Regions from separate parts of the Vibrio sp. V31_P5A7T61 genome, predicted to be linked through region 1. Evidence: predicted binding sites of a transcription regulator. Region 1 holds the regulator's gene; each other region holds the start of a gene.
The links. Region 1 encodes MetJ, which represses methionine synthesis genes. Its sites were predicted from a motif close to TTAGACNTNTANANGTCTAA; they were not measured.
Positions count from the first base shown of each region.

Region 2: metA (homoserine O-acetyltransferase MetA) is a predicted target of MetJ. The motif match lies at 7,344-7,363, and genes of this name have one in related genera.
Region 3: metN (methionine ABC transporter ATP-binding protein MetN) is a predicted target of MetJ. The motif match lies at 5,408-5,427, and genes of this name have one in related genera.

Region 1 is NZ_WXWI01000057.1:18,740-28,711, reverse strand. It holds gene priA (primosomal protein N') at 1-262, opposite strand, end outside; gene rpmE (50S ribosomal protein L31) at 508-726, shown strand; gene CAG58_RS12350 (malic enzyme-like NAD(P)-binding protein) at 950-2,236, shown strand; gene metJ (met regulon transcriptional regulator MetJ) at 2,304-2,621, opposite strand; gene CAG58_RS12340 (O-succinylhomoserine (thiol)-lyase) at 2,820-3,986, shown strand; gene CAG58_RS12335 (bifunctional aspartate kinase/homoserine dehydrogenase II) at 3,986-6,388, shown strand; gene metF (methylenetetrahydrofolate reductase) at 6,647-7,540, shown strand; gene zapB (cell division protein ZapB) at 7,605-7,847, opposite strand; gene glpX (class II fructose-bisphosphatase) at 8,134-9,141, shown strand; gene pfkA (6-phosphofructokinase) at 9,242-9,972, opposite strand, start outside.
Region 2 is NZ_WXWI01000025.1:161,583-171,554, forward strand. It holds gene CAG58_RS05635 (nucleoside triphosphate pyrophosphohydrolase family protein) at 1-507, opposite strand, end outside; gene CAG58_RS05640 (DUF2750 domain-containing protein) at 726-1,076, opposite strand; gene CAG58_RS05645 (DUF1415 domain-containing protein) at 1,193-1,753, opposite strand; gene CAG58_RS05650 (MFS transporter) at 1,970-3,166, opposite strand; gene CAG58_RS05655 (LysR family transcriptional regulator) at 3,284-4,153, shown strand; gene CAG58_RS05660 (glutaredoxin family protein) at 4,164-4,397, opposite strand; gene CAG58_RS05665 (M48 metallopeptidase family protein) at 4,542-5,048, shown strand; gene CAG58_RS05670 (hypothetical protein) at 5,174-5,398, shown strand; gene pilW (type IV pilus biogenesis/stability protein PilW) at 5,399-6,121, opposite strand; gene metA (homoserine O-acetyltransferase MetA) at 6,384-7,325, opposite strand; gene CAG58_RS05685 (ABC transporter permease) at 7,753-8,901, opposite strand; gene CAG58_RS05690 (ABC transporter permease) at 8,888-9,972, opposite strand, start outside.
Region 3 is NZ_WXWI01000033.1:37,212-47,183, reverse strand. It holds gene CAG58_RS07765 (tetratricopeptide repeat protein) at 1-389, opposite strand, end outside; gene queF (NADPH-dependent 7-cyano-7-deazaguanine reductase QueF) at 406-1,251, opposite strand; gene syd (SecY-interacting protein) at 1,348-1,893, shown strand; gene CAG58_RS07750 (Zn-ribbon-containing protein) at 1,898-2,689, shown strand; gene CAG58_RS07745 (MetQ/NlpA family lipoprotein) at 2,786-3,589, opposite strand; gene CAG58_RS07740 (methionine ABC transporter permease) at 3,617-4,294, opposite strand; gene metN (methionine ABC transporter ATP-binding protein MetN) at 4,284-5,318, opposite strand; gene gmhB (D-glycero-beta-D-manno-heptose 1,7-bisphosphate 7-phosphatase) at 5,584-6,156, shown strand; gene treR (trehalose operon repressor TreR) at 6,156-7,109, shown strand; gene treB (PTS trehalose transporter subunit IIBC) at 7,453-8,877, shown strand; gene treC (alpha,alpha-phosphotrehalase) at 8,939-9,972, shown strand, end outside.

The DNA.
Region 1 (9,972 bases):
ATTGACTGCACCACTGCAATAACCCATAGAGTGTTTCTGGCCATAACGGCTGTGTATCTAATACCGCATGCAGCGATTTCAATTGATGCAAAGGAAAATCGGATTCAGACACGAGAGCAATGACAATCCCCACTAAGGTTTGGCGACCAAACGGAACCGAAACCCGTCCGCCAACCACAGGACACACACCGTCAGCAATCAAATAATCGAAGGATTTATCAAGAGGAACCGGTAAAGCAACACGAGCAATAGTGGGGCGCATAACCATCCGTTAGCAATAAAAAGGAGCAGAAAACACAGTCTACTGGATGACAACCAGAAATTCGACCAACAAAAGTGGTGAAAATAGCGCCGAAAGCAGTTGATCCCATGGCGTGGATTCATTAATATATCGCGCCTTAAAGATGCTTGGCAAATCGGTTTAGCATCTGCATATTATCATTAACATTACGTGTGGTGTCCGGCATTGATCCGGATAGCGACGCGGCCTACATTTGAGGTTATCCCATGAAAGCTGGTATCCACCCAGAATACAAAGAAGTCAGCGCAACTTGCTCTTGCGGCAATGCTTTCACATTTAAGTCAACGCTTGCTAAAGAAAGCATCTACCTTGACGTATGTGACAAATGCCACCCATTCTACACTGGTAAGCAACGTATCGTTGACACTGGTGGCCGCGTTGATCGCTTCAACAAGCGTTTCGGTGCTCTATCCAGCAAGAAGTAATCCTTACTTCACGCGAAGATTATTAAAAGAGAACGCTCCGGCGTTCTTTTTTTATGTGTTCATGTTATTGCTCTCTGCTTTGTCTTATTTGACGCTCATCTGGTCTTATCAGTCTTCATCTTACCGATTTGATGGTTTGTGATCGCAATCCCACCTAGGCAGCTCAATCGACATCCTTTAGAATCATAGTTTCGTTGATAACATTATAAGAGAAGCTCCCCCTATGTCTGATGATCATCGCCAAGACCTCTCGCCACAAGAAGCATTTCGCCAACGCGCTCTTGATTACCATGCACTACCGACTCCAGGTAAAATTGGCATTGCCTTAACCAAGCCGGCCGATTCAGCCAGTGACCTTGCGCTTGCCTATAGCCCAGGCGTGGCAGAACCGGTACGTGAAATCGCCCAACAACCTGATAACGTGTACAAGTACACCGCCAAAGGCAATACGGTTGCCGTCATTTCGAATGGCACCGCAATTCTTGGTTTAGGTAATCTTGGTCCGATGGCATCAAAGCCGGTAATGGAAGGTAAAGCGCTACTCTTTAAACGCTTTGCTGGTCTTGATTCGATCGACATCGAAGTCAAACATCGCACTATCGATGAGTTTGTCGATACCGTTGCCAACATCGCCGACACCTTTGGCGGGATCAATTTAGAAGATATTAAAGCGCCAGATTGCTTTGAAATTGAACGCCGCCTCATCGAGCGCTGTGATATCCCTGTCTTCCATGATGATCAACACGGCACCGCGATTGTAACGGCCGCAGGAATGCTCAACGCGATTGAGCTGCAAGGCAAACAACTCAATGAATGTATTATTGTTTGTCTGGGTGCGGGCGCCGCAGCGGTCGCTTGTATGGAACTGTTGATTAAATGCGGGGCGATGCGTGAAAAAATTTACATGCTGGATCGCCAAGGCGTCATTCATACCCGCCGTGACGATTTAAACGAATACAAGCAATTGTTTGCCAACAATACCGATAAGCGCACTTTGGAAGATGTGATTGCCGGTGCCGATTTATTCCTTGGGGTTTCTGGCCCGAATTTATTACCACCAGAAGCCCTGGCATTAATGGCCGATAAACCCGTTGTTTTTGCTTGCTCCAACCCCGATCCGGAAATTAAACCTGAATTGGCTCATCAGGTGAGAAACGATTTAATCCTCGGTACTGGGCGCAGCGATTACCCTAACCAAGTGAATAATGTGCTGTGTTTCCCATTTATTTTCCGTGGTGCATTGGACGTTCGCGCCAGCGAAATTAATGATGCAATGAAACTTGCCGCTGTCGATGCAATTCGTCAATTAGCCAAAGAGCCGATCCCAAGTGAAGTACTCAAAGCGGCTGGGGTTGAAAAGCTTAGCTATGGTACTGATTATATTATTCCAAAACCAATGGACCCACGCTTACTACCACGAGTCGCCAAAGCGGTCGCTCAAGCCGCCGTCGAGTCAGGTGTTGCCCGTATCGACATGCCAGAAAATTATATGGCAGAAAATAGTCGTTAATGATGACCTTATAGCGACCCTTGATCTAAAAAAACCTAGCGTAGCTAGGTTTTTTTATGGGCATTATTCAGTCATCGTACGCTTCAAACTCAATACCCATTGCGGTCATCAAGGCTTTAGCTTCACTTGGAATATCATCCGGCCTGTCTTTACGTAAATCCTCATCGGTCGGTAAAGGTTGACCGGTATACGCATGCAGAAAAGCTTCACACAATAATTCACTGTTGGTAGCGTGACGTAAATTGTTGATTTGTCGGCGAGTTCTTTCATCAGTAAGCACTTTGAGTACCTTCAACGGAATGGATACCGTGATTTTTTTTACCTGCTCACTCTTTTTACCATGCTCCGCGTAGGGGCTAATATAATCGCCATTCCAGTCTGCCATTGCGCACCTTCGTTGTGTGAATTTGAGTCTACTAATCAAAGTCCCTAATTTTAGCGGGATTTACTGCCATAAGCAAAGACATATAGACATCTAGATGTGTTGACGTCTTCTTTTTTGATCAGTAAAGTGTGACTCTATTGACGATGAGATCCCCTCTGCCGTTAGCCCATTTATTGTAGATTCAGAAAGGAAGCCACTATGACCACTCGCCAACCCGCCACCATTGCGGTTCGCACAGGAATAGAATCGGACAGCCAATATCATGCGGTGGTACCACCGATCTATCTATCGACTAACTTTGGCTTTCCTGCCTTCGGTGAAGTGCCTACCTATGATTATACCCGCTCTGGTAACCCAAACCGTAGCTTACTAGAGCAAACCCTAGCGGATCTCGAAGGGGGGCAAGCGGCGATTGTCACCAACTGTGGAACCTCGGCTATCAATCTGTGGATTTCGACCTTTTTGTCTCCTCAAGAGTGGATTGTCGCTCCTCATGACTGTTATGGCGGTACCTATCGACTGCTCAACTCACGAGCGAAAAAAGGTGATTTCAAAGTCTTGTTTATTGATCAATCGGATCCGACTGCGGTGAGTAAGGCGTTAACGCTCAAGCCCAAACTGCTGCTGATCGAAACCCCTTCTAACCCTTTAGTACGAGTGGTCGATATTCAGCAGCTCTGCCAACAAGCCAAAGCAGCCAATACGTTAGTCGCCGTAGACAATACGTTTTTAACTCCTATTTATCAGCAACCTATCTCCTTAGGGGCGGATTTTGTCATTCACTCCACCACCAAGTACCTCAATGGGCATTCTGATGTGATTGGTGGCGTCATCATCAGCCGCATAGCCGAGCATGGCGAACTATTAGCGTGGTGGGGAAATTGCCTTGGTTCAACCGGCACACCGTTTGATAGTTATATGACCTTGCGTGGCTTACGAACCTTATCAGCCCGGATGCGCGTTCACGAAGAGAGCGCACAACAAGTACTCGCTTACCTACAAACTCAACCTCTGGTTGGGCAAATTTATCACCCTAGCTTGGTCAGCCATCCCGGCCATGAGATTGCGAAACAGCAACAAAGTGGCTTTGGTGCCATGCTCAGTTTTGAATTTGCAGGCACCTTTGAACAACTCAAACACTTTGTCGGTGCATTAGGTCTGTTTTCGCTAGCGGAATCGTTAGGTGGCGTCGAAAGCTTAATTTGCCATCCCGCCTCAATGACTCATCGAGCTATGGGGGAGATTGCCCTTGCCGAAGCTGGTGTCGGCCAACAACTGCTGCGCCTCTCTGTCGGATTGGAAGCGGCTTGCGATCTGATTGCTGACCTTGAACAAGCCTTTCATCAAGCACAGGAAAAAAATTAATGAAGCAGCAGTTACATAAATTTGGCGGTAGTAGCCTAGCCGATGGTGATTGCTACCGAAATGTGGTGGATATTTTACAGCAGTATTCGCAGCAGCACGATCTGGTGGTGGTCTCTGCCGCTGGCAAAACCACCAATCAATTGATTGATTTTGTCAGTCACCTTGAAAAAGATAGTCTAACGGCACATCAACAACTGCAAGCTATCCGTCAGTATCAAACTCAACTGATTGAGGAATTACTGAACGGCGATATCGCCGACCATCTTATGAGTCAGCTCAATCAGGAGTGCTCTCAACTGGCCGCACTCACCCCGCCACTGAACTATGCCCAACAATCCGCGGTGCTGGCGCATGGTGAGGTATGGTCAGCGCGCTTATTGGCAGCACTACTCAATCAGCAACAATTACCCGCGATTGCACAAGACGCACGTGCTTTCTTACGTGCCGAAACTGGGCCACAACCTGAGGTTGATCGCACTCGTTCCGCGCCTTTACTCAAAGAGATTCTTGCTCAGCACCCGCAGCAGCGCGTCATCATTACTGGCTTCATTGCACAAAATAGCGCAATGGAAACCGTTCTGCTTGGGCGTAATGGCTCCGATTATTCTGCAACCATGATTGGCGCTTTAGCGGACGTTGAACGAGTCACCATTTGGAGTGATGTCGCGGGTGTATATAGTGCGGATCCAAGAGTGGTGGATGACGCTTGTTTATTGCCACTGCTGCGCTTAGATGAAGCCAATGAACTGGCTCGATTGGCTGCTCCCGTGCTGCATAGCCGCACTTTACAGCCGGTCGTACACAGCACCATGGAACTGCATTTACGCTCCAGTCACCAGCCAGAATCGGGATCGACACGCATTGAGCGTATTCTCGCCTCTGGGCGAGGAGCAAAAATCATCACCTCTTTGGAGGATGTGCTGCTGATTGAATTGACGTTAGCCGCCGGACAAGATTTCCAACGCCTACAGCACACGGTATTAGCACACCTCAAACGGGCCCAACTGGAGCCATTGGCCTTTGAAGTGCAAGCCGATCAGCATCAACTTCGTCTTGCCTATACCCGAGAGATGGCCAGTGATGTATTCAGTTATCTACAGGACTCGGCACTCGCCACAGAGAGTAAACTCAAAGAAGGTTATTCACTATTAGCCGCAGTAGGTGCAGGTGTAACACGTAACGCGCAGCACAATCACGGTTTTTACCAGCAACTGAAAACCTGCCCAGTTGAGTTTATCTGCACAGCGGAATCCGAGCTCAGCTTAGTGGCAGTGTTAAGACAAAATACGTTAACCGAAAGGGTGATTGGCTTACATAAGCAGCTGTTTCAAGCCCAAAAACGCGTGGCCTTAGCGCTCTGTGGTAAAGGTAACATTGGTAGCAGTTGGTTAAAGCTGTTTGCAGAGCAGCAAACCGAATTAGAAAAACGCTACGGCATGCAATTTTCATTAGTCGCGATTATCGATAGCCAAACCTTTTGGTTTGATGAGGCTGGCATCAATCCAAGCCAAGTTGCGGCTCGATATCAAGATGAAGCACAACCCAATGATGGTCGCTGGCTGCAACAGCTCGGTGAACTGCGTAACTATGATGAGGCCATTGTCTTAGACGTAACGGCCAGCGAACATTTAGCGCAGCAATATTTAGCGATGGCGCAGCATGGTTTGCATTTGATCAGTGCCAATAAAGTCGCCGGATCGGCAGAGGGTGAGTACTATCATCAAGTCAAACACGCTTTCAGTAAAATTGGCCGTCATTGGTTATACAATGCTACGGTTGGAGCGGGCCTACCCATTAATCATACTGTGCGTGATCTGCGTGAAAGTGGCGATGATATCACCGCTTTATCAGGAATTTTCTCGGGTACACTGTCGTGGCTATTTCAACAATACGACGGCTCGACGCCATTTAGCGAACTGGTTGAGTTAGCTTGGCAACAAGGACTGACGGAACCGGATCCACGCCATGATCTCGATGGTTCCGATGTGATGCGTAAACTGGTTATTCTGGCAAGGGAATCTGGTCTGAACATTGAACCTCAACACGTCAAGGTCGAGTCTTTGGTGCCAGAGGCACTGCGTCACTTATCTTTGGATGATTTTCTTGATCAAAGCCATCTGCTCAATCAAAGTCTTGCTGAGCGCTTAGCTCGCGCCCAAAAAGAACATAAGGTGATCCGTTATGTCGCTCGCTTAGAGAAAAATGGCCAAGCCTCGGTTGGCGTAGAGGCCGTAGAACTCGACCACCCACTGGCTAACTTGCGCCCTTGCGATAATATTTTTGCCATTGAAAGCAAATGGTACCGAGATAACCCTCTGGTCATTCGCGGTCCAGGTGCTGGACGTGAAGTTACCGCTGGCGCCATTCAATCGGATCTGAACCGACTCGCCAGCCTGTTATGAGCGAGCATTAACACACCTTACCTCTGCTTGCCTGCTCCTCATTCAACACGTCTCTCCTTTCCAACAGGGAGAGACGCTTCGGCCTCGCTCAATTTCTCTTCAGTTAAATCTGTGAATTTTACTCAGCATCAACATGAAAAACCTTCATACTAGTAATGTTGACATTAAAATCGATTCATTACATTCTGCAGACATATGGACGTCTATACGTAAAGAATGTTGTGTTTGCGTTGTGGTCGTTAGCACAGGGAGAGAAAAATGGGATACACGCACGCCAGTCATATCGACGCTTTAAATCAAAGCATCGCTGAAGTTTCAGATATCAATGTCTCGTTTGAGTTTTTTCCACCGAGTACACCGCAAATGGAAGAAACCTTGTGGAGCTCGGTGCATCGCTTAAAAGAACTCAAACCCAAATTCGTTTCCGTGACCTACGGAGCAAACTCTGGTGAGCGTGATAGAACCCATTCGATCATTAAAGCCATCAAAGATCAAACCGGATTGATCGCGGCACCGCATCTGACCTGTATTGATGCCAGCCGCGAAGAATTAATCACTATCGCCGATGACTACTGGCACAACGGCATTGAAAGTATTGTCGCCCTACGTGGTGATATTCCACCGGGTGGTGGCAAGCCGGAGATGTACGCCGCTGACTTAGTTGCTCTACTCAAATCTCGCCACGATTTTGATATTTCCGTGGCCGCGTTTCCCGAAGTGCATCCAGAAGCGAAAAGTGCCCAAGCCGATCTGCTCAATTTAAAACGTAAAGTCGAAGCGGGAGCCAACCGAGCCATCACTCAGTTCTTTTTTGATATTGAGAGCTATCTACGCTTTCGAGATCGCTGCGTTGCCGCCGGAATCGATGCCGAAATCATTCCCGGTATTTTACCCGTTTCAAACTTTAAACAAGCCGCACGCTTTGCCGCGCAAAACCACGTTAAAGTGCCGCAGTGGATGGCCAAGCAGTTTGCAGGATTAGATGATGATCCGGTCACTCGACAATTAGTTGGGGCGAGTCAGGCTATTGATATGATTAGAGTCCTGAGCCGCGAGGGGGTAAAAGATTTTCACTTCTACACCTTGAACCGCGCCGAAATGACCTACGCGCTTTGTCATACCCTTGGTGTACGCCCGATTGCAGTGGCTTAACCAACGTATATAACAATAACGCCGAACAAAGTTCGGCGTTATTAGCAATCAGCGTAGGTAGAGATTACTCAACCTCTTCCATCTTACCTAGCAGGCTACGGATACGTGTTTGCCATGCTGCATGCTCTTGTTCCATTTCTTGGGCTTTTTGCTCAAGCTCTGCACGGCTGGCTTTTAATTCATCCGCTTCTTGCATGAGCTGTTGTTTCTCTTCTTTCAGCTCTTCCACTTCCATTTGCAGTAAGGCGATGGTATCAACCGCAGTTTGAATTTTTGCTTCGAGTTGTTCTAGTACTTCAAAAGACATGTGACTTACCCTTGTTTATTCCGTGATATGAATTCAATTCACTCTATTTAACCATTCTACTCAGCCATGCGCAGAGAAACACTTACTATATTCGATCTTGTTCGCTATTCGGTCAAAAAAACAACGCAATTGACGCTATCTTTACTTCTCTCGCTTAAAGCGCCCTTAAAAGACAAAGTGTTGATCCACTACAAGGCTTGCAACGCTAAATAGCAAACGTTTACTTATGAATGTGCTAGAATTCGCGCAACTTTTTTATCCTCTTTAATTTGTGGTTGGAGTAAGCATGAAACGCGATTTAGCAATGGCTTTTTCTCGGGTAACCGAAGGTGCTGCACTGGCAGGTTACCAATGGCTTGGCCGAGGTGATAAAAACGCGGCTGACGGCGCAGCGGTAGAAGTAATGCGGATTTTATTGAATAAGACAGAAATCAATGGCGAAATTGTTATTGGTGAAGGAGAGATCGATCAAGCTCCGATGCTCTATATCGGGGAACAGGTCGGCTTAGGTGGTGACGATGTCGATATCGCTGTCGATCCCATTGAAGGGACACGAATGACCGCGATGGGTCAATCCAATGCATTGGCGGTATTGGCAGCGGGAGAAAAAGGCAGTTTTCTCAAAGCACCGGACATGTACATGGAAAAACTCGTCGTCGGTCCTGGAGCCAAAGGCTGCATCGATTTAAATAAGCCATTAGCCGATAACTTACAGGCCATCGCCACCTCACTGGATAAAGCGTTACACCAACTGACGGTAGTGACTCTGGCGAAGCCGCGTCATGATGCCGTGATACGCGAGATGCAGCAACTGGGTGTACGGGTCTTTGCGGTGCCGGATGGCGATGTGGCCGCATCGATTCTTACTTGCATGCCAGATAGCGAAGTGGATGCTATGTACTGTATTGGGGGTGCTCCTGAAGGGGTGATTTCTGCGGCGGCGATTCGGGCCTTGGATGGCGATATGCAAGGTCGCTTATTAGCGCGCCATCAAGTCAAAGGCGATAGTGAGGATAATCGTATTTGGGGAGCCAAAGAGTTGGCTCGCTGTGCCCAAATGGGCGTACAAGCTAACCAAGTACTGGCACTCCATGATATGGCACGCAGTGATAATGTCATTTTCTCGGCGACGGGGATCACCAAAGGCGATTTATTGGAAGGCATTAGCCGACAAGGTAATATCGCGACGACCGAAACGCTGTTGATCCGTGGCCGCTGCCGAACCATCCGACGGATTAAATCCATCCATTACTTAGAGCGTAAAGATAGCGATGTGTTACCGATGATCCTTTAAGGCATGGTACTCGATTCAACGTTACGAAGAAAAAAGACCGCAATGCGGTCTTTTTTGATTGGTGATTGTTTTCTTCACTCAGGTTGAATAACCCGCGTTCTTAAAATAACTCTTCAGCCACTTTGTACAAATCTTGGCGCACCGGACGCTTCATGGTTTCAATCGCTTCAATGATATCATGATGAACCAGTTCTTCTTTTTGGATACCAACGCAACGACCACCATGTCCTTCTAGCAACATATGCACCGCATAGTTACCCATGCGTGAAGCTAAAATACGGTCAAATGCGGTTGGTCGACCACCACGTTGAATATGCCCCAGTACTGTTGCACGAGTTTCACGACCGGTTGATTTCTCAATTTCTTTTGCCAACTGGTTGGCGTCGGTCATCAGTTCCGTTAACGCAATGATCGCGTGTTTTTTGCCTTTTTTGATCCCGTCTTGGATATTAGAAATCAGTTGCTGCATATCCAGACCCGTTTCCGGCGTAATGATGTACTCACAGCCACCAGCAATCGCTGACATCAGGGTTAAATCACCACAGTGACGGCCCATGATTTCCACAATGGAAATACGCTGATGTGAAGAAGACGTATCACGCAAACGGTCGATCGCATCGATAACGGTATTAATCGCCGATAAATAACCGATGGTGTAATCAGTACCCGCAATATCGTTATCGATCGTGCCTGGTAAACCAATGCAAGGGAAGCCCATTTCGGTGAGCTTTTTCGCGCCCATGTAAGAACCATCACCACCGATCACAACTAAAGCATCAATATTGTGCTGCTTTAAATTCTCAATCGCTTTTAAACGCACTTCTTCATTAC
Region 2 (9,972 bases), on a different contig from region 1:
GGTTTTGCCTTCCATCACGACATCCTTAGCACATTTAGCAATGATGTAATCGCCTTTTTGTACTGCCGTCAGCGGGATATTTTGTTTGGCGTAAAACGCTTCAGTATCGATAAACTCTTGCTCGTTACGACAGACTTTGCTCATGTTTGAGGCATGCACTTCATCCCAGCAGGGAAGAAAATCTATCCCACGATTAACGGCAACATTTAACAGCAAATCAACAAGATAACTGATTGTTAGGTTGTCGGTAATCTGAGTGTGCCCCAAATGTACCAGGCGTCCCATTAAGACATAGACGCTATCAACAATCGCATCGGCTTGTTCGGTTTTACAGTCAGCTTCTGCCAGCTCAGTCAGCTCTTCAATAATTAAAGACGTATGCAGGGTATCGGCTTGGCTATCTAAGCTCGATGGATCAGCGACAGGGAGATCAAACGTATGACGAAATTCGCTAATATCACGATAGAGGTGTTGGTAGATATCTTCAGTCAACTTAGATAAATGCATGGTTTAGTCCGTGGTTGAAATAGTTTAAAGAGTGTATAGATAGGCGTTAATGGCAGCCGTTTAATCACCCACTTGGTTAATACCGTGGTGATTGTTGCTTCTCGTAAACGAACGACAATATCGGTCGATAGGAGAGCGAATAGTATTGGTTTAGCGCTTAGCGTTGAGGCATAAAAAGAGACAAGACGCGATCAGCGCCTTGTCTATGATCACTGGGATTATAGGTATAGCTTAGCCAGTTCAGAAGATTCCATCTCTTTACCGTCTAGTGTGGCATTCCAGTTTGGCCCAATTAGCACGCCGTCTTCGGCTAAAGTGATTAACCAATCTTCGACAAAGATATCCAGAGGGATCTCAAGCACTTCAAAATCAGACCACTCTTCAACGTTATGCAGTTGAGCATCTTCTTTTGAAGACCAAAAAGGCATCACTTCACTATCTTCAAACTCAGTCGATTCACAAGAAAGCCAGCCTTCTTCATTGCGTAGTCCCCATACCAATTTGTTTTCTTGGGACTCTTTGATGAAAAGATCCAGGTTCGCTTGAATATCTGCTGTTAATTTGCTCATTTTATTCTCTCACTAAGAATGATGCGACTAGAGTAGCATTTTCAAGGCATAAATCCCATTAAGATTTCGATAATATCCGGTCACTGGCGAAGAGTCATTCGTCGCTTTTCTCGCGCCTATTGATTAAATAAATAAGGGAAAAGCGCCTTGCGTTCAGCGGGAGAGAGCTGACTAACACGTTGAATATTTATCTCAGGAATCGCTTCTGGGTTCGGATAATGTTTCAGTACTCTTTCCATGCTCTGTTCACGGATTAAATGAAAGATAGGATAGGGTGAACGGTTGGTTAAGTTCTCATCATCTTCTGGGCAGGTTCCAGCAAAACAATAATGAGGATGAAAGGTCGCGACTTGGAAAATGCCTTCCCAGTCTTGCTGACGAATCAAGGCTTCAACCCAATCGATAAAAAAGTTGTAGTCCATAAAGTCATCTAACATATTAGGGACCACTACTAAGGTTGTCTCTAGCTCTTGTGCTTCTTTCGTATCCAGTTCGAGTAATTGATCAAGAATATCTTGTAGCAGCGCTTCTTCACGGCTCGCTTGACTAACGAAAATTTTAATCTGGTGATTGCGTTGAGGTTTTGCAGCAAATGGACATAAGTTTAAACCAATCACGACGTCATTGAGCCATTGATTGACATGTTCGGTAATCGTTGAGGGACTAAGTGTTGACATAATGGTTGAGCACATTGATTAATACCCCTTTACCACTTGAAATCGCAGTAGTGTTGGCGAGCTTCGTCTATTCCCATCAGCATCGCTGATTGATGCTGACGGGAATTGATTCACTGATCGCCTACCTATTGTTCCAAGTCGTTTGGGTATAGTGATGAATAAGCGTCTTAGCAGAGTAATACTACTCAGACATAGAGTAATATCAGATTGTATCGGTTACTTAGTGTTGATCGCCACTTTTTCTTGCTTTGGGTATAGCTGCCAGCAAAGTAAGAACAAAATCAAATAACACACCGTGCCACCAAGAGTAACCATTACCCAGCCTCCCTGTTGCCAGCAATAGAGCAGGTAAAATCCGCCCAGACTACCTCCTACGTAGTAATGTACTAGGTACAGTGCGGTCGCGGTTGCTTTGGCTTGAACCGCTTTTTGACTGACCCAAGCATAAGCTAAGGTATGAGTGAAAAAAGCGCCGAAGCTTATCAAAAGTAAACCAAACACCATAAACCATAATGATTCGACGGCGGCCAGCCACATTCCGGCCATACTGACCATGGCACCAAGAATCATCCCGGCGACAGGATGATAATGCGATGTCCAGCGGTTTGTGAGTCGAGAGCTGATGGTGCCCGCGAGATAACAAAGAAAGATTAATGAGGCAATGCCAACGGGTAGCGCATACGGATCTGCGACTAATCGAAAACCCATTACCGAATAGAGATTAACGAACAAAGCAAAGTTGGTGCCACCGATGAGCATGGCTAACCATAAGTTACGTTGTCTTAGATGAGATATGAGTGCTTGATTATGTTGTAAAAAACGCCCACGTTGTGGCGTAAAATGGCGTTGTAAGGGCAAAGAAAAATAAACAATCAATGCACCAAATAAAGTAAAGATAGCCATAGCAACGACGGCCGTTTGCCAGCCAAAAGCATCCGTTAACAACCCGCCAGCAATACGACCACTGATCCCCCCAAGTGAATTGGCGGCGATATATCCACCAATCGCTTTGTTAAACGCTTGTGGCGATAATTCTTCGACCATATAAGCCACCGCAACAGACGCAAAAGCGGCTAGGGCAATCCCCATCAAAGCTCGACTGATGATCAGTACCCATAATTGATCGCTCAATAGAGTGAGTAATCCAAACCATGGCATGGCAAACAGCCCGAGCAGCATCACCCCGCGACGGCCAAAAACTTCAGAACTGATCGCCCAAGGCACTAAGCTTACCGATAATGCTAACGTTGAGGCAGCAAACAGCCAGTTAATTTGTGTTTCTGACACCGCAAAGTGTTGAGCCAGATAAGGCAGCATGGGTTGGAAAAGATACAAGTTACAGAAGATCAAAAAAGATCCAAGTGCAAGAGCAAACGTAACTCGGCGATAGGCTGGGCTGTGTTGTTCAATCATACGTTTTATTGACCAGGTGAAGTCGTTAGGGAAGCTTAATGTGATCAAACTAGCAGCGTTATCCGGATTAATAAAATATATTATAAATATCGAAGCAATAACTTTAATTAATAGTTAATGGATAGTCGTCAATTACGATATTTTCTTGCGGTGGCAGAGCATGAGAACTTCACTCATGCCGCACAGCAACTGCACATCGCTCAGCCAGCATTAAGTATTGCTATTAAAAAATTTGAGCAGCAGCTGGGTGTAAACCTATTTAAGCGTGGTGATCGTAAAGTAAGTTTAACGCATGAAGGTTCGGTATTAATCGACCATGCTCGACGAATTTTGCAGCAAATCGACAATGCTCAATTAGCCATGGATGAACTCAAAGGACTGGTAAAAGGGGAAGTGCGCTTAGGTGCACCAAGTATGATGGGTAGTTATTTTTTTCCACCGATCGTAATGGCGTTTAAAACCCAGTTTCCGAATTTAAAAATGACGGTTATTGATGCGGGAACCCAATCGATACGCAAAATGTTATTAGCAGGAGAGCTCGATGTCGGCGTGATTTTAAATCAAGATGTGCCTGCTGATTTAGAAACTGACCCGTTACTCTCTTCCCCGATGGTGGCCGTTGTAGGCCAGCATCATCCACTGACCGCTCAAACGCAGATCGATTTTAAGCAATTTTTTGAGCATCAACTGGTGATGTTTAAAACGGGTTATTTTCACCGTGAGTTCATTGATAAGGTGTGTAAAACACATCAACATGAGGCAAAAATTGCTTTTGAGACTAACCTGTTACCGATGATCCTCAGCATTGTTAAACAAGAACACGCGATTACTGCTTTATTGAAGCTGGTCGCAGATAATGAACCGGAAGTGAGAGCAATACCGTTTACACCTCCCTTCTCCATTGATCTCGCGTTAGCGTGGCGTAAAGAGGGCTATTTATCTAATGCCGATAGAACGTTTATCGAATTTGTAAAGCAATACGTTTAATCCGCCGCGCTTAGCTTTTTTGGGTATAGAGTCGTTCAAAATTACTGATGTTCCAGCCAATCAAGAGCTGATCGCCAATTTTGAGGACAGGGAGACTTCTTGCTCCTAGCGCATCTAACTCTTTGCGACCGCGCGCCATTTTGGCATTACACAAACGGTACTGAATACCTTTCGCATCCAAATAACGCTGGGCATCTTTACAGTGAGGGCACTTGTCTTTGACATAAAGGACAACACGTTTCATTCTTAGGCTCACTTTGACCAAAAGAGCGAATTCTAACGCTGGCTGAGCCGATACACAAGCCGCCTTGTAGTGGCAATAGGCATTACTTCTTGGGCCATTTAAGTTACACTGCCACGTCAAAAATTGATGCGACAGAGTGAATTTATGCATCCTGTATTGAAGTATATTCAAGGTTATCCCACCTCGCTAATAGAACAAATTCAACAATTAATCACTCAAGATAAGTTGATCCCTTGGTTTGAGCAGCGTTACCCAGAGCGGCATGCTATCCAGAGTGAAAAAGCGCTGTTTAACTACACGATGGCGATTAAAAATCAGTATATGAAGAAGACGTCACCGCTGAGTAAAGTGGTGTACGATGGCAAAATTCATCTTATTAATAATGCGCTCGGTCTACATAGTTATGTTTCTCGGGTGCACGGTAACAAGATAAAAGCCAAAAATGAGATTCGTATTGCTAGTGCATTCAAACAAGCACCAGAGCCTTTATTACGTATGCTCGTTGTGCATGAGTTGGCCCATTTACGTGAAAAAGACCACAATAAAGCTTTTTACCAACTGTGTTGTCATATGGAGCCTAATTATCATCAGTTAGAGTTTGATGCTCGGCTATACATGATGGTACTAGAATTGAGAGCTCAACAAGGTTAAGTCGTTCTGAAAGCGAAAATTTTAGATAAATTACGTGTATAATGACATGAGAGTCAAGAATATGGCTTATCTGCCGATAAATCAATAAGAGGTATAAATAGCGCCTAAATCTAAGGAGGCCACAAATGGACATCGACTTCTATCTGCCATGTCAACCTGAGTGGCTTTGCGTGCCCTTTATGACCGTCTTTGGGTTACTACTCTTAGCTGGGCTGATTAAGTTTATTCGTATTGCTTATCGTGAATATAAGAAAATTGAACGTGCCAAAGCCGTTAAAAAGCAGCGCCGTGTCAATTATCGCGAGCGTAAAGGCGGCAAAGATGGCCGCCCTACCAACATCAAAAAATAGTTAGACCAGCTCTGCTAATAATGCCTGATATTTGTTTTCTAAAGCAGGATTGCCGCTGCGTTTTTCTAGTTCAATCAATAGCTCTAAGGATGTCTTTTGATATCCATATTGTTGATGGAACTTCATTAAACGCAGCCGTGCTGGAATAAATTGGTCATTATCAATCTCCAACTTAGCCAGTTGTAGGATTGAGCGAGCACGATTAGGGTCATGATCTAACGAACGTTCGAAATAATAGTGCGCTTTTTGTTTATCGCCCGATTTTAAAGCGCAAAATCCTGCATTCTCATAGCTGGCGGGGATCAGATAATAGTAAGGCTGCTCAACGGCACGCATAAAATATTGATCGGCTCGGCTATATTCCCCTTGTTTACACAAAAAGGCACCGTAGTTATTAAGCACATTACCATTTCTGGGGTGCTCCCTTAATGCGGTTTGATAAAGCTGCTGCGCCGTTTCATTCTCTCCCACTATTTCAAAGTAGTGCGCCATGGAGAGCTGAGCGCGGTAATAGTGCGGTGCATGTTGGAGTGCTTTTTGTAGGCTTTGCCGAGCTTTTACTCGGTTACCTTGTTCGAGATAACCTAACCCTAACGCAATTCTTGATTCTGCCATTTCAATTGGAGTACTTCGTAATTCTGCTTGTCCCTGTTCCGTCATAGTAACGCAGCCACTTAGCCACAAGGCACTGATCCCTAATCCTAATACGGCTCCCAATTTCATGCCATTTCTCCATTCAGCGACGTTGTGATATTTGTTTTACTCGAATGTTCAGTAGTGTCATCGCACTGATTCTCTGCCATCACATTATCGATAGAACTCATCAGAGTGATTAAAGGATCTTGGCGAAGCCCAAATACAGCCGTAAATTCAAGTTGTTGTGGAGTCTATAATAGAATGATTGGGGGTTTGAAAAATGGCTAACCGACAAGGATGCGAGTCAGTTAGCAAACTCAGTTAGCCTAAGGTAAGAGGGGAAGTAGTGTTAATCGTCTTTAGTGAATTTATCTTCACTAAAGTGCTCAAGATCATAGGGCGTTTGTTGATAAACACAGTAATTAAGCCAATTGGCAAATAATAAGTGTCCATGGCTTCGCCAGCTCGCCCGTGGTGGCTGATCTGGATTATTGTCAGGATAATAATTGAGTGGAATTGGCGGTTGCAAACCCTCGGCAAGATCTCGCACATATTCTTGATGTAGGGTATCAGCATCATACTCAGGGTGGCCAGTCACAAATACATTTCGTTTATCTTTCGTTGCCGCTAAATAAACGCCTGCAATGCTTGATGTTGCAAGCAGATCGAGATCGGTATGTTGCTCTAGATAATCAGCGGCGAAATCAGCATAACGAGAGTGTGGAGCGAGGAAGGTATCATCGAATCCTCTTAGTAAAGGATGAAAAGGCTGATGAATCTCATGCTGATAAACCCCAGAGAGTTTTTCTTCTCGAGTGCGTTTGGGGAGGTTATACAACAGCTTTAACCCAGCTTGCGCAGCCCAACAAATGTATAACGTTGAAGTGACATGATGTTTGGCCCAATTCATGACGCGCTGTAGATGATCCCAGTAAGCGACATTTTCAAATTGAACCAATCCAAGCGGCGCGCCAGTAATGATAAGGCCATCGAAATTGCGTTGACTGACTTTATCAAATTGACGATAGAAAGCATTAAGATGGGCTTCCGGTGTATTTCTACTCGGACGATCATCGATGCGTAATAACTCAATATCAACTTGCAAAGGGGAATTAGACAGCAGTCGTAAGAACTGTGTCTCGGTTTCAATTTTTTTGGGCATTAAGTTTAAAATTAATACCTTAAGAGGTCGAATGCCTTGTGTCGATGCACGAGATTCAGACATAACAAAGATGTTTTCTTGGCGTAGCACATCGGTTGCAGGTAGTTGATCGGGGATCTTAATTGGCACGGCTTGCTCCCTAAGCTAATGGACGTCTATACTTCTAGACTTATAACCTATGCAACTTTAAAAGTCGATAGCTAAGTGATATCTATCATGGTTATTTATTTAACTTCGATAAGGAATAAGATAGAGGAAGGATCTCGTATTAATAGCGATAACAGATGCATGTATACCCAAACAACTTGGAGTTGCAGGTCGGCGGCAAGTGAGTGAGTCCCCCCAATCATAGATAGAATCTATGATTGGGGGGAACAAAACGTAGCCAACACTCCTGCAGCTTCAAGTAGGAAGGGTATAGCAGGGGAGCGATGGCGATAATACAAGGGCTAGTCGGCTGCTCAAGCCACCGAAGTCATTCTTTGCTTCTTATGATTTCATGCCAACTCAGGATAAGAAAGTTTGTAGAACTTTCATTATCCTGAGTAGAGATTAGTTAGTCATGATGAGCGAGTTTTCCTTTGCCGGTTCGACGGTATTGCCACCACGCTAGCCAACCCCAACCTAAGGTTTGTAACCAAAGCAGTGTCCATTGTGGTGCAATTTGCCACCATTCCGCGCCCATTTGATTAAGAGCAAGAAAACCTTGTATTCCTGGGGTGCTTGGAAATAGGCTGGCCAGCCAAGTGATAGGGGGCGGAATCGCTTCTAGTGGCCAAATAAAGCCAGAAGAGAAAACTAAAGGCATCGAGCTGATTAAGACGACAACGGTGACGAGCTCTCGCCTTGGGGCGAGCGCACCAAGCCAGATACCGAGAAAACAAGCACTCAATAAAAAGGGTAATAAAAGTGTCAGCAATTGCCCCATATTGGCGAGAGTACTGATACCTAAACGACTAAAACTGGCTCCAAAGTAATACATACTGAGGAGGTAATAACAGGCGACAAACAGCAGTGTTCTTATTGCAATCAGTCGAAGTGGAGAGACGCGCTGCCAGTAGCCTTTACCCTGTTTTTGAGTACCGACCATTAATCCCACCGCCATAATCAATGTTTGATGCAAAATCAACACAAATACACCGGGCACAACGTAATCGATATAACCCATTTTAGGGTTAAAAGTCGGCTTCATATTCGATTGTAGTGCAGACCAGTGTTCCATCGCGAGCCCCAAAGGCTCTCCATCGACGACCAAGCGCGCGACTTTCGCTTTCGCTGATAAGGTGCCACCAGCTTGAACCAATCCCTCTACCACCGTGCCATAGACCAGAAAGTACGCCGCGTCTCCGGCATAGGCTAGCGTTGGGCTTTTACCGAGCAGTAAATCTTTATAGAAATGTTCAGGGATCACCAAAATACCACTCACTTCGCCAGCTAAAAAGGCTGCTTTGGCATCCACGATCGAGTGATTTCGCTGGATGATTTTTATCTGTGGGGTAGCATCAACCATTCGCTCAAGTTGATAGCTAGTCTGGCTTTTATCTAAATTCACTACAGTAATGGGTAATTCACGAGGGGTTTGTTGGCTATACGGTAATGGATAGAGAAAAGAATAAAAAACCACACCACCGATCATGGTTAACATCACGACAGGATTAGTTATCAGCGCTTTTAACTCGGCTTTGAACAGATTAAACAGAGTCATGATTACTCCTTAGCGCGGTTTCTTTGCTTTGATGTTTATTAATAAGCACGAGCGTGATCACTAAAGGGAGTAGGTAACCGAGCATTGGCCATAAATGCTGAAGTGACTGCTGAGCGTTCAGTCCATAATTGACTTGGCTGATCTGCACTTCAATATAATGACTGATGGGTAACAAACTTCGCCAAGCGAGCGCGACGCTACTCATATCTGAGGCAGGGAAAGTGACGCCCATAAACGCAAAGCTCGGTGCGGTAAATGCACCCGCAAAACTCATAGCTCGAGCAGGGTCAAGGGTTAAAAAGTAAAAAAAACAGCCCATAATCATACAAGCTAAAATAGTCACCATCTGAGCAACAATGATGATTGAGAATCTACCGTGCATCGGCCATTGCATGGCTTGATAGAACCAAATTAAAAATCCAATTCCCTGAAGTAGGAAAATGACAAAATAGGGAGCCAGTGTTTTACTCAGGTTTCGGAAAGGGTGAGCCGCTAACCAACGTTGTAGACCATATTCACGATAATTTGCCGTTAAAATTAAAATTGTCGCGACCACGATAAAAATTTGCCACAGTGCAGGAACCGCCGCAGAGACTAAAAATTGAGCATAGTGATTATTTTTATTAAACAGTGGAGTCACTTGAGTTCGAACAGGCACCGCTTGTCCCAAAGCGCTCAACAGGGTTTGATCGCCTTTTGCTAAGGTTCTAGCTCCATCCAGTTGAGCGTTAAATGTTCCTTGGGCTTGAAGAACCGCTGAATTGATTAATCGTCCAATCAAAATATATTGGCTATTGTAAAAAGTACTGACTTGAGGCTGCTCCCCACGATAAATACTTTTATCAAACTGAGTAGGAATAACGACGTAAGCATAAATATCACTTGAGATTAATGCTTGTTTCGCTTCCGAGGCACTTTGATAGTGGCGTGTTACCGATAAGGTTGATGTAGCATCCAGTTGACGAACCATTTGCCGCGATAATTGGCTGTGTGATAGGTCGACCACACCTATCGGTAAATTATGGAGGATACCTTGGGAAAATATCCACCATAATAGCGCCGCCAGAGTAA
Region 3 (9,972 bases), on a different contig from region 1:
ATAATATCTAGCTCTAACGCCAAATAAGGAAGATCATGCTCTTGCGCGAGCTGTTTGGCTTCATCGAGCGTATCAAACGCCGTTTGTGTATTACCCAAGATAAACTCAGCAGTGGCTAAAATTTTTAGCGCATCAATGGTACTGCTTGGCGTTCGAATGCGGCTATCGGTTTCATCTCGACTAATATTAGACGGTGTTTTTTCGGTTTTATCCGCCAGCTTACGCTGCTCTAAATACTCTTCGACGAGATTTTTGGCCTGAATGGGAGAAATCTCCAATAAACCGTGTGCTTCGTTAAGTTGCGGCAAAGCGTAGACGGCGGCTTTTACCCAAGGAGAAATGCTCAGTAGGAGTAGGCAAACGTAAGGTATCCAGCGGAAAGAGGGCATTATAATGGGCGTCCTTTTATTGGCGAGCCATGCGCAAATTATGCTCAGGTGAAGGTCGTTCGGTTGAGCGGAATGGATTGATGTCTAAGCCGCCTCGACGTGTGTAACGCGCCAATACAGTGAGCTGTTTAGGCTGGCAGTAACGACACAAATCATGGAAAATTCGCTCAACGCATTGCTCATGAAATTCATTATGCTCACGGAATGAGACAATATAACGCAATAATGCTTCGCGTTGTATTTTCGGCCCGTGATAGGTGATTTCAACACTGCCCCAATCCGGTTGATTGGTGATCAAGCAGTTTGATTTGAGTAAGTGGCTGTGCAGAGTTTCGGTGATGATTTCAGCTTCCGTCGCTTGTTCCAATAAGGTAGCATCAAACTGATAGTGATCGATTTCAATATCTTGCTGATCAATACATTCACCTTGCATCGAAACAATCGGTTGATTGGTATAGTGATCGAGTGGGAATAACTGCACTGCAACGCTTTCACCAGCGCACGCCGACAGATCGTTTATCAAGTGAGTTTGTACCGTTTGCCAGTCTTGAAAACGAGATTGATTGAAGCTGTTTAAGTACAGTTTGAACGATTTAGACTCAATTAAGTTAGCGCTGGTGGCTGGAATGCGCACTTCACCAATCGCCACTTGTGGTAGGCCTTTACTGTTTAACCAAGAGAGTTCATATAAAGTCCAAATGTCACAGCCTTGAAAAGGGAGTGTCTCACCAAGATCGAGATCGTTGCGGTTGAGGCTACGTGGCACAGGCTGCAACAAACTTGGGTCATATTGGCTGGCATAGGCAGTGACTTTGCCAAGGGTTAAGCCAGATAGCTCTTTGGCATCAGAATATTTGCTCATCATTTATCATCAAATCGATTAGAATAATCAGAATTTTACGCAATACTGCTCACGCTGTCATTAGCGTTTGTCGTCAGTTTCGTTATGGAGAACCCTATGGCTCATTTGGTCGCCGCCGCGTTGCGTGATTTCTCGCAACGTTATCTTCAAGCTTATCAACAGAGACATCATCATCTGCCTAGCAGTGATGAGTTAAGCCATATGCCTTCCCCTTGCATTGAGCAGCAAAGTAACAATAGCGTTTATTGGCAGCCAGTGGAACGTGATCACAGTGCTGATTTACAGGCGGTGGAGCAGGGAATTGAGCTGAGTTTGCATAGTGATATTGTGCCTTTTTATGGCAGCCAATACAGTGGCGATTTACCCGCAACGTGGCGCGGTCACTCGCTGACGTTATTGCAAGTCTGGAGTGATGACGATTATCTTCGTTTACAGGAAAATATTCTTGGCCACTTGGTGATGCAACGGCGTTTAAAACAAAAGCCAACCATTTTTATTGCGACCACAGACGATGAAATGGCGGTGGTGTCGATTTGTAATCTCACTGGGAATGTGATTAGAGAAACGTTAGGTACCGACGAGCGGGAAGTCTTGTGCGCCGATGTGGCGGATTTTTTAAACCAACTTGAGCCAGCGGTGTAGAACGATGTATGTAGTAGAGCTTGAGTTTGAATGTTTTGATAACACGACCATCAGTGCGGTAGATAAAGCGGTCAACGGTTTGATGGATGCCTTGCGCTATAACGGTCAAGTGTTGGGTAGAGAGTTTCCGCTGGTGCTTGGTGATGGCGAATTTTTCTTGCGCGCCGTGTGCCCAGAACAAGATAGTTTGCACCCGAAATACCATTCAGATTTTGTCAAAGCTTGTTTGCATCGCTTATCGGAGGCTTGTTTACTGGCGCCTAAAGTGCGTTTGCTTGGCCGTGATATTAACTCAGAACAAGCAGCAGATATCGAGCCACCGAGTTGGCAGGTGCTATACACCACTTATGTGCATACTTGCTCGCCACTCCGTAGCGGCGATACCTTATTGCCTATTCCTTTGTATCGTAATCCGCCTACCTTTAATGGTGACCATAAAGCGGTGATCAAATGGCAAACGGAATGGCAAGCTTGTGATGAAATTCAGATGGCAGGAGGCTGCAAAGCTGAACACGCCGCGCTGCATGAGCTGTGTGATATTGATAGCGATCTGTTTCGTCGTGGTTGGGATTTACGGGGACGTATCGAGTATTTAACCAAGATCCCGACCTATTACTATCAGTACCGAGTGGGTGGAACGAGCTTAGCCGATGAGCAAACTCGTCCTTGTCCTAAGTGTGGCGGCGCGTGGTTACTGGATGAGCCTATCCATGAGATTTTCCATTTTAAATGCGATGACTGCAAAATCGTTTCTAATCTCTCTTGGGATCATTTGAAAAATGAGCCCGTCGCTTGATCCTAATGGCGAGCATTGACTGATGACCGCTAATAAAAAAGAGACCAGCCAGTGGCGGTCTCTTTTTTGTCGTGCATTTTCAGTAGTGTTGGTCAGTTACCAGCCTTTGACTGCGCCACCATGGAAAATTTCTGAGGCGGCTTTATACACTTCGTCAGTTTGATAGGCTTTGAGGAAGTTTTGTACGTTCTCAGCATTAACATTATCTTGACGAGCAACCAGTAGGTTCACGTAAGGTGAGTTTTTATCTTCGACAAAAATACCGTCTTTTTCAGGGGTAAGATTAATCGAGCTGGCGTAAGTGGTGTTAATGATGGCTAGTGCGACATCATCCAAAGCGCGAGGTAGCTGAGCGGCGTCCAGTTCCATAATGCGCAGGTTTTTCGGATTGTCAGTGATATCACGCACGGTCGCAAGTAGGCCAATATCATCACGTAAGGTGATTAAACCTTGTTGTTGTAGCAGCAATAGAGAGCGACCTAAATTGGTTGGGTCATTGGGCACCGCGACTCGTGAGCCAGTAGCTAATTCATCAAGAGTGGTGATTTGTTTTGAATAGCCAGCGATAGGATAAACAAAAGTGTTACCAACAATCGCTAGCTTATAGCCGCGATCGGCAATTTGACGATCTAAATAAGGTTTATGTTGAAATGCGTTAGCATCAATCGAACCATCGTTAAGCGCAGCGTTTGGGGTAACATAATCAGAAAACGTTACCAGCTGGACTTCAAGGTTATAGCGTTCTTTAGCGACGCGAGCCGCCACTTCCGCCACTTGTTCTTCAGCACCGGCAATCACGCCAACTTTGATTTTGTTCATGTCGACCGCTTTTTCGCCGCATCCCGTTAATACAATAGCCGCGGCAGCAATCGCCAATAAACCTTTAAGTGAAAACTTCATTATTATCTCCTTGTTATATAAACATTATTATCTATGATCAACGCGGCGCACTAAGTGGTCACCAACCGATTGAGTAATTTGTACCAAAATAATGAGCATGATGACGGTGACGGTCATTATGGTGACGTCGTAGCGATGAAAGCCATAACGAATCGCCACATCACCTAAACCGCCGCCTCCCACGGTGCCTGCCATGGCTGAGTAGCTGACTAAGGTCACCAAGGTGATGGTTACCGAGTTTAAAATGGTTGGCATCGCCTCTGGTAACAGGACTTTACGAATAATTTGTAAAGGCGTTGCGCCGATGGCTTGCGCCGCTTCAACCAGTCCGCTTGGCACTTCAATTAATGCTCCTTCAATTAAACGGGCAACAAAAGGAATCGCACCGATGGTTAAAGGGACAATTGCCGCAGTGGTGCCAATGAAAGTGCCGACCAGCATTTTGGTGATAGGAATAATTGCCACCATCAACACCAAAAACGGAATCGAGCGGCCAATATTGACGATAGCGCCAAGGACGCGATTGAGCTTGGTATTTTCCAATAATCCGCCTTGTTTGGTGGTATGCAAAATAACTCCGAGTGGGATACCAATGGCAAAACCAATAATGCCCGCGACTGCCACCATATAAATGGTTTGCCAAGTGGCGCTGAGTAGTAAATCACCATTAAAAGCGATCCAGTCGATAATCGTATTAAAGGACATAACCAAGCACCTCAACTTTTACATTATTGTCGCGAAGATAATCTATCGCCGCTGCAGCATTATCATCATCACCGAAAATTTCTGCGACCATCATGCCAAATTTCACCCCGCCAGCGTAATCGAGATCAGAACTTAAGATACTGACGTCAATATTAAATTTACGGGCGATTTGTGACATTAATGGCGCGTCAACAGTGGCTCCTGTGAATTCCAAGCGCACTAACGGATAGCTTCCAGCCACACGAGTCGGTTGTAAGCGAGCCTGATAATCTTCAGGAATAGACAGATCTAACGTTGAGCGAATAAATTGATGGGCTAATTGGGTTTTAGGATGTGCGAAAATATCGCCTACCGTGCCTTTTTCCACCAATTCGCCATCACCGATGATCGCCACTTGGTGACAAATGCTTTTCACGACATCCATTTCATGGGTAATAAGTAAAATTGTGATATTCAGTTTGCGGTTAATTTCTTTCAGCAGCTCTAAAATCGATTGAGTTGTCGCCGGGTCAAGCGCACTGGTGGCTTCATCACATAACAGCACTTTGGGTTCGCAAGCCAGTGCGCGAGCAATCGCCACACGCTGCTTCTGGCCGCCACTTAAATTGGCAGGATAGGTATGACGTTTATCCGCTAAACCGACGAGTGTTAGTAGCTCGCTAACTTTGTGCTCAATATGCTCATGGGTATGATTAGCCAGCTCTAATGGTAGAGCAATATTATCGAACACGGTGCGGGATGAAAGCAGATTAAAGTGCTGGAAAATCATCCCAATATTGCGTCTGGCTTGGCCTAATTGCTGATTCGTTAACTGAGTTAAATCAATCCCATCAACAATCACACGTCCACTGGTCGGTTTTTCTAATAGGTTAACGCAACGGATGAGAGTACTTTTCCCCGCTCCCGATGCGCCGATGACACCAAAAATCGTTCCTTGGCTAATCTCTAGATCAATGTTTTTCAAAGCGTGAATAGCTTTATCACCCTGATGAAAGACTTTATTAACTTGATGAAGTTGAATCATAAACGAAACCCGTATCGAGATAGGCGCATACACCTGAACTGTCCTTTGATTTGATGCTATGAGTTCTCGCTTTTTAAGTCAATAGATATTTTTACGTCTAGACGTCTAAATTGCCGTGAAATAAAAGTAATCAACTTAACGACTCATTAAGGAAGGAATAGTTGAAGTGCTGACGTTACTGGCAGTGATGCAATACTTTTGCGTGTAGCATCTTGAGTATAGTTGAGTATAATTCTTAGCAAATACATCCTAAGAGAGCAATATTTTGGCGAAACCTGCTGTGTTTTTGGATCGTGATGGTGTGATTAATGTCGATCATGGTTATGTGCACGATGAGCACGATTTTCATTTCATCGAAGGGGTCTTCACTGCGGCAAAGCAGTTAAAAGAGATGGGTTACTTATTGGTACTGGTGACCAACCAATCAGGGATAGCTCGTGGATTGTTTAGTGAAGATCGCTTTCTCTCTTTAACGCAATGGATGGATTGGAACTTTGTCGATCATGGTGTCGAGCTGGATGGTATCTATTATTGTCCACATCATCCAGAACATGGCGTTGAGCCTTATCGTCAAGAGTGTGATTGTCGTAAGCCTAAGCCGGGAATGTTGCTTTCTGCACGCGACTTTCTAAAAATAGACATGGCGAACTCAGTGATGATTGGTGATAAAGCGGAAGATATGATGGCTGCTCAAGCGGCAGACGTTGGGCGGAAAATTTTAGTGCGTACTGGTAAAGCGATTACTCCACAAGGTGAAGCCTTGGCTGAGGTTGTGTTGGAGAGTATTGCCGATGTGCCTGCTTATTTGGCAGCTCAATCGTTGGTGGCAAAGGATTAATGGCTAAAAAACTGACCATAACCGACATTGCTCGCCTTTCAGGTGTCGGTAAATCGACGGTATCTCGGGTATTAACCAATGATCCGAAAGTAAAACCTGAAACTCGGCAACGAGTCGAGCAGGTGATTGCCGAGTGCGGTTATGTACCTTCGAAGTCCGCTCAGTCGATGCGTGGCGGCAGTCAAAAAGTGGTGGGGGTGATTATTTCCCGCTTAGATTCGCCATCAGAAAATCGTTCGATCAGCAGTATGTTACAGGTGCTGTATGCGCACGGTTATGATGTGGTGATCATGGAGAGCCAATTTAATCGTGATAAAACCCGTGAGCATCTCAACGTACTTGAAAAGCGTAATGTCGATGGTGTGATTGTTTTTGGCTTTACGGATATTGATTTAGCGTCATTAGCAGAGTGGCAAGATAAAGCGGTGTTGGTTGCCATGGATCATGATTCCATTTCTTCGATTAATTACGACCATCAAGCTTTAATTGAAGCAGCCTTAACCCATCTTAAGCATAAAGGATTAACCAATATTGCGTTTATTGGCGTTAATCCAAAAGATAAAACAACCGGTTTAATGCGCTTACAAGCTTATCTGAATTGGTGCCAACAGCAGGGTATCGAAGCCAGATTTGAAACTGGTGAGCTACACCATGAAAGCGCTTATCAGTTGGTTGATAACGTTTTAAATGCTCATACTGAGGCCATTGTCTGTGCCAGTGATACTTTGGCTTTGGGCGTCATTAAGCGCTTACAAGAGCAGCAGCGTGATGACATTGTTGTAACGGGTGTCGGTGGTAATGAGCTGCTGTCTTTTTTATTTCCTAACATCTATAGCGTTGATCCGGGTTATCGTCAGGCTGGCAAGCAAGCCGCAGAGCTACTCATTAAGCACTTATCTGGTGAGTTAACCGAACCGGTACATTTAACTCAACCCCCCGCTTATTTTAGATAACGCCATGAGTGTTGGGCTTTCTAGGTGATCTGAAAACTCTTCTTAATTATCAGTGGGTTATTCTTCATTTTTCGTTAACTCTGTATGGTCAGAGTTAACGTGTTTTATCCCCACTTTCTTTTAACGCGACGACCTTTGTTAACCTAGCGACCACTGCAAATTCTTTGGATGTTGCGTATCTCTTTTACTATTGATGATTCGATTGTTTGTGATCGCTTTCAATTAATGGGATTGTTCCCATTTTGGTTTTTCATTCATTGTGTCATTATTCAATCAGATTTGGGATTGTTCCCACAGTAAGTTCAACTATTATAAGTAAAAACCAAATAGGGTGGATAAGGGTATGGGTAAGATAGTCAAACAAGACGTGGTACGTCTTATTGAGCTGATCGGCGGTAATGAAAATATTGCCAGTGTCAGCCACTGCTTAACTCGCTTACGTTTTGTATTAAACGATACTGAAAAAGCCGACATTAAGCAGATTGAAACCATTGGTATGGTCAAAGGTTGCTTTACTAATGCGGGGCAGTTTCAAGTAGTGATTGGTACTGAGGTTGACGAGGTTTATAAAATCTTGCTGCAACTGACGGGTAAATCAGAAGCGTCAAAAGACGATGCCAAACTTGCCGCGCGTAAAAATATGAATGCGTTAGAGCGTGGTATTTCCCATTTAGCTGAAATCTTTGTCCCTCTATTACCAGCGATCATCACCGGTGGTTTGATTTTAGGTTTCCGCAATGTGATTGGCGACATCAAGATGTTTGATGGCCAAACATTAACTGAAATTAGCCAGTTTTGGGCCAGTGTCCATGCCTTTTTATGGTTAATTGGTGAAGCGATTTTCTTCTTCTTACCGGTCGGGGTGTGTTGGTCGACGGTCAAGAAACTCGGTGGGACACCGATTTTGGGGATTACCCTTGGGGTAACCTTGGTTTCTCCGCAATTGATGAACGCCTATCTGATCGGTACTCAAGTACCAGAAGTGTGGGATTTTGGCTGGTTTGCGATTGAAAAAGTCGGCTACCAAGCTCAGGTTATTCCTGCCATTCTTGCTGGGGTGGTGTTGGCCTTTATTGAAACCAATCTCAAACGCATTATTCCTGCTTATTTGTATTTAGTCGTTGTTCCTTTTGTATCGATTATTCTGGCGGTGATTTTAGCACATGCATTCATTGGCCCATTTGGACGTGTGATTGGTGATGGGGTAGCGTTTGCGGCTAAAGCGGCGATGACGGGCGATTTTGCAGTGTTAGGCTCAATGGTGTTTGGCTTCCTCTATGCACCACTGGTGATCACCGGGATTCACCACACCACTAACGCGGTTGATTTACAACTTATGCAGCAACTCGGTGGTACACCGATTTGGCCACTGATTGCTCTTTCTAATATTGCTCAAGCATCTGCTGTGGTTGGCATTATCATTATCAGTAAGAAACATGGTGAACGCGATATTTCAGTGCCAGCGGCAATTTCCGCTTATCTTGGTGTGACTGAACCTGCGATGTACGGTATCAACCTCAAGTATAAATTCCCAATGTTGAGCGCGATGATTGGTAGTGCACTAGCTGCGGCAATTTGTGGTAGTGCTGGCGTTATGGCTAATGGCATCGGCGTTGGTGGCTTGCCAGGTATTCTCTCCATTCAACCGCAATATTGGCTGACTTTCTTAGTCGCGATGGTGGTGGCGATTATCGTTCCGGCTGCCTTGACCTTAGTGATGTACAAGCGTGCGTTAGCCAAAGGCGAATTAGAAGTCAGTAAAGCGTAACTAGCATTTTTAGAGTGGCTGATTGGCCACTCTGTTGATTATTTTGGTAAGTGAGTAAGTTATGAGTGCAGTTAATCAAGATCCGTTATGGTGGAAAACCGCCACCATCTATCAAATTTATCCGAAAAGCTTTTGCGATAGTGGCAATAAAGGCACTGGCGATATTCCGGGTATTATTTCTAAGCTCGATTATTTGCAGAAATTAGGCATCGATGCCATCTGGTTAACGCCGGTTTATCAATCGCCGATGATCGATAATGGTTATGATATTGCCGATTATTACGCCATTAACCTCGATTTTGGCACCATGGCTGACTTTGATCAGCTATTAGAACAGGCGCATCAGCGTGGTATTCGTATCATTATGGATATCGTGGTTAACCATACCTCCACGGATCATGCATGGTTTCAATCGGCTCTGGGTGATAAAAATAGTCCTTATCGTGATTACTATATTTGGCATGATCCGGTCGAGGGTGGTGTCCCCAATAATTGGCAATCAAAGTTTGGCGGCAGTGCGTGGGCGCTCGATAAAGCGACCAATCAATATTATCTCCACCTATTTGCTGAGCAGCAGGCGGATTTAAACTGGGAAAACCCTCAGGTTCGCCAAGAAGTCAAAGATGTGATTGCATTCTGGGCTGAAAAAGGCGTTGATGGATTTCGCTTAGATGTGATTAATTTAATCTCTAAGCAGCAGGATTTTCCTAATGATCAACAAGGGGATGGTCGCCGTTTTTATACCGATGGTCCACGGGTTCATGAGTACCTGCAAGAGATCAGCCGCGATGTATTCCAGCGTTATGGCAGCGTAACGGTGGGTGAAATGTCATCAACGACTTTAGAGCATTGCCAGCAATATTCTTCGTTAGACGGTAAAGAGCTGTCGATGGTATTTAATTTCCATCACCTTAAAGCCGATTATCTCAATGGTGAAAAGTGGACTAAAGCGCCGTTTGATTTTCTGCAATTGAAGCAAATTTTCAATCATTGGCAGACGGGGTTAAATGGTCAAGGCTGGGGAGCGCTATTTTGGTGTAACCACGATCAACCGCGGGTGGTTAGCCGTTTGGGCAATGACAGCCAATATCGGGT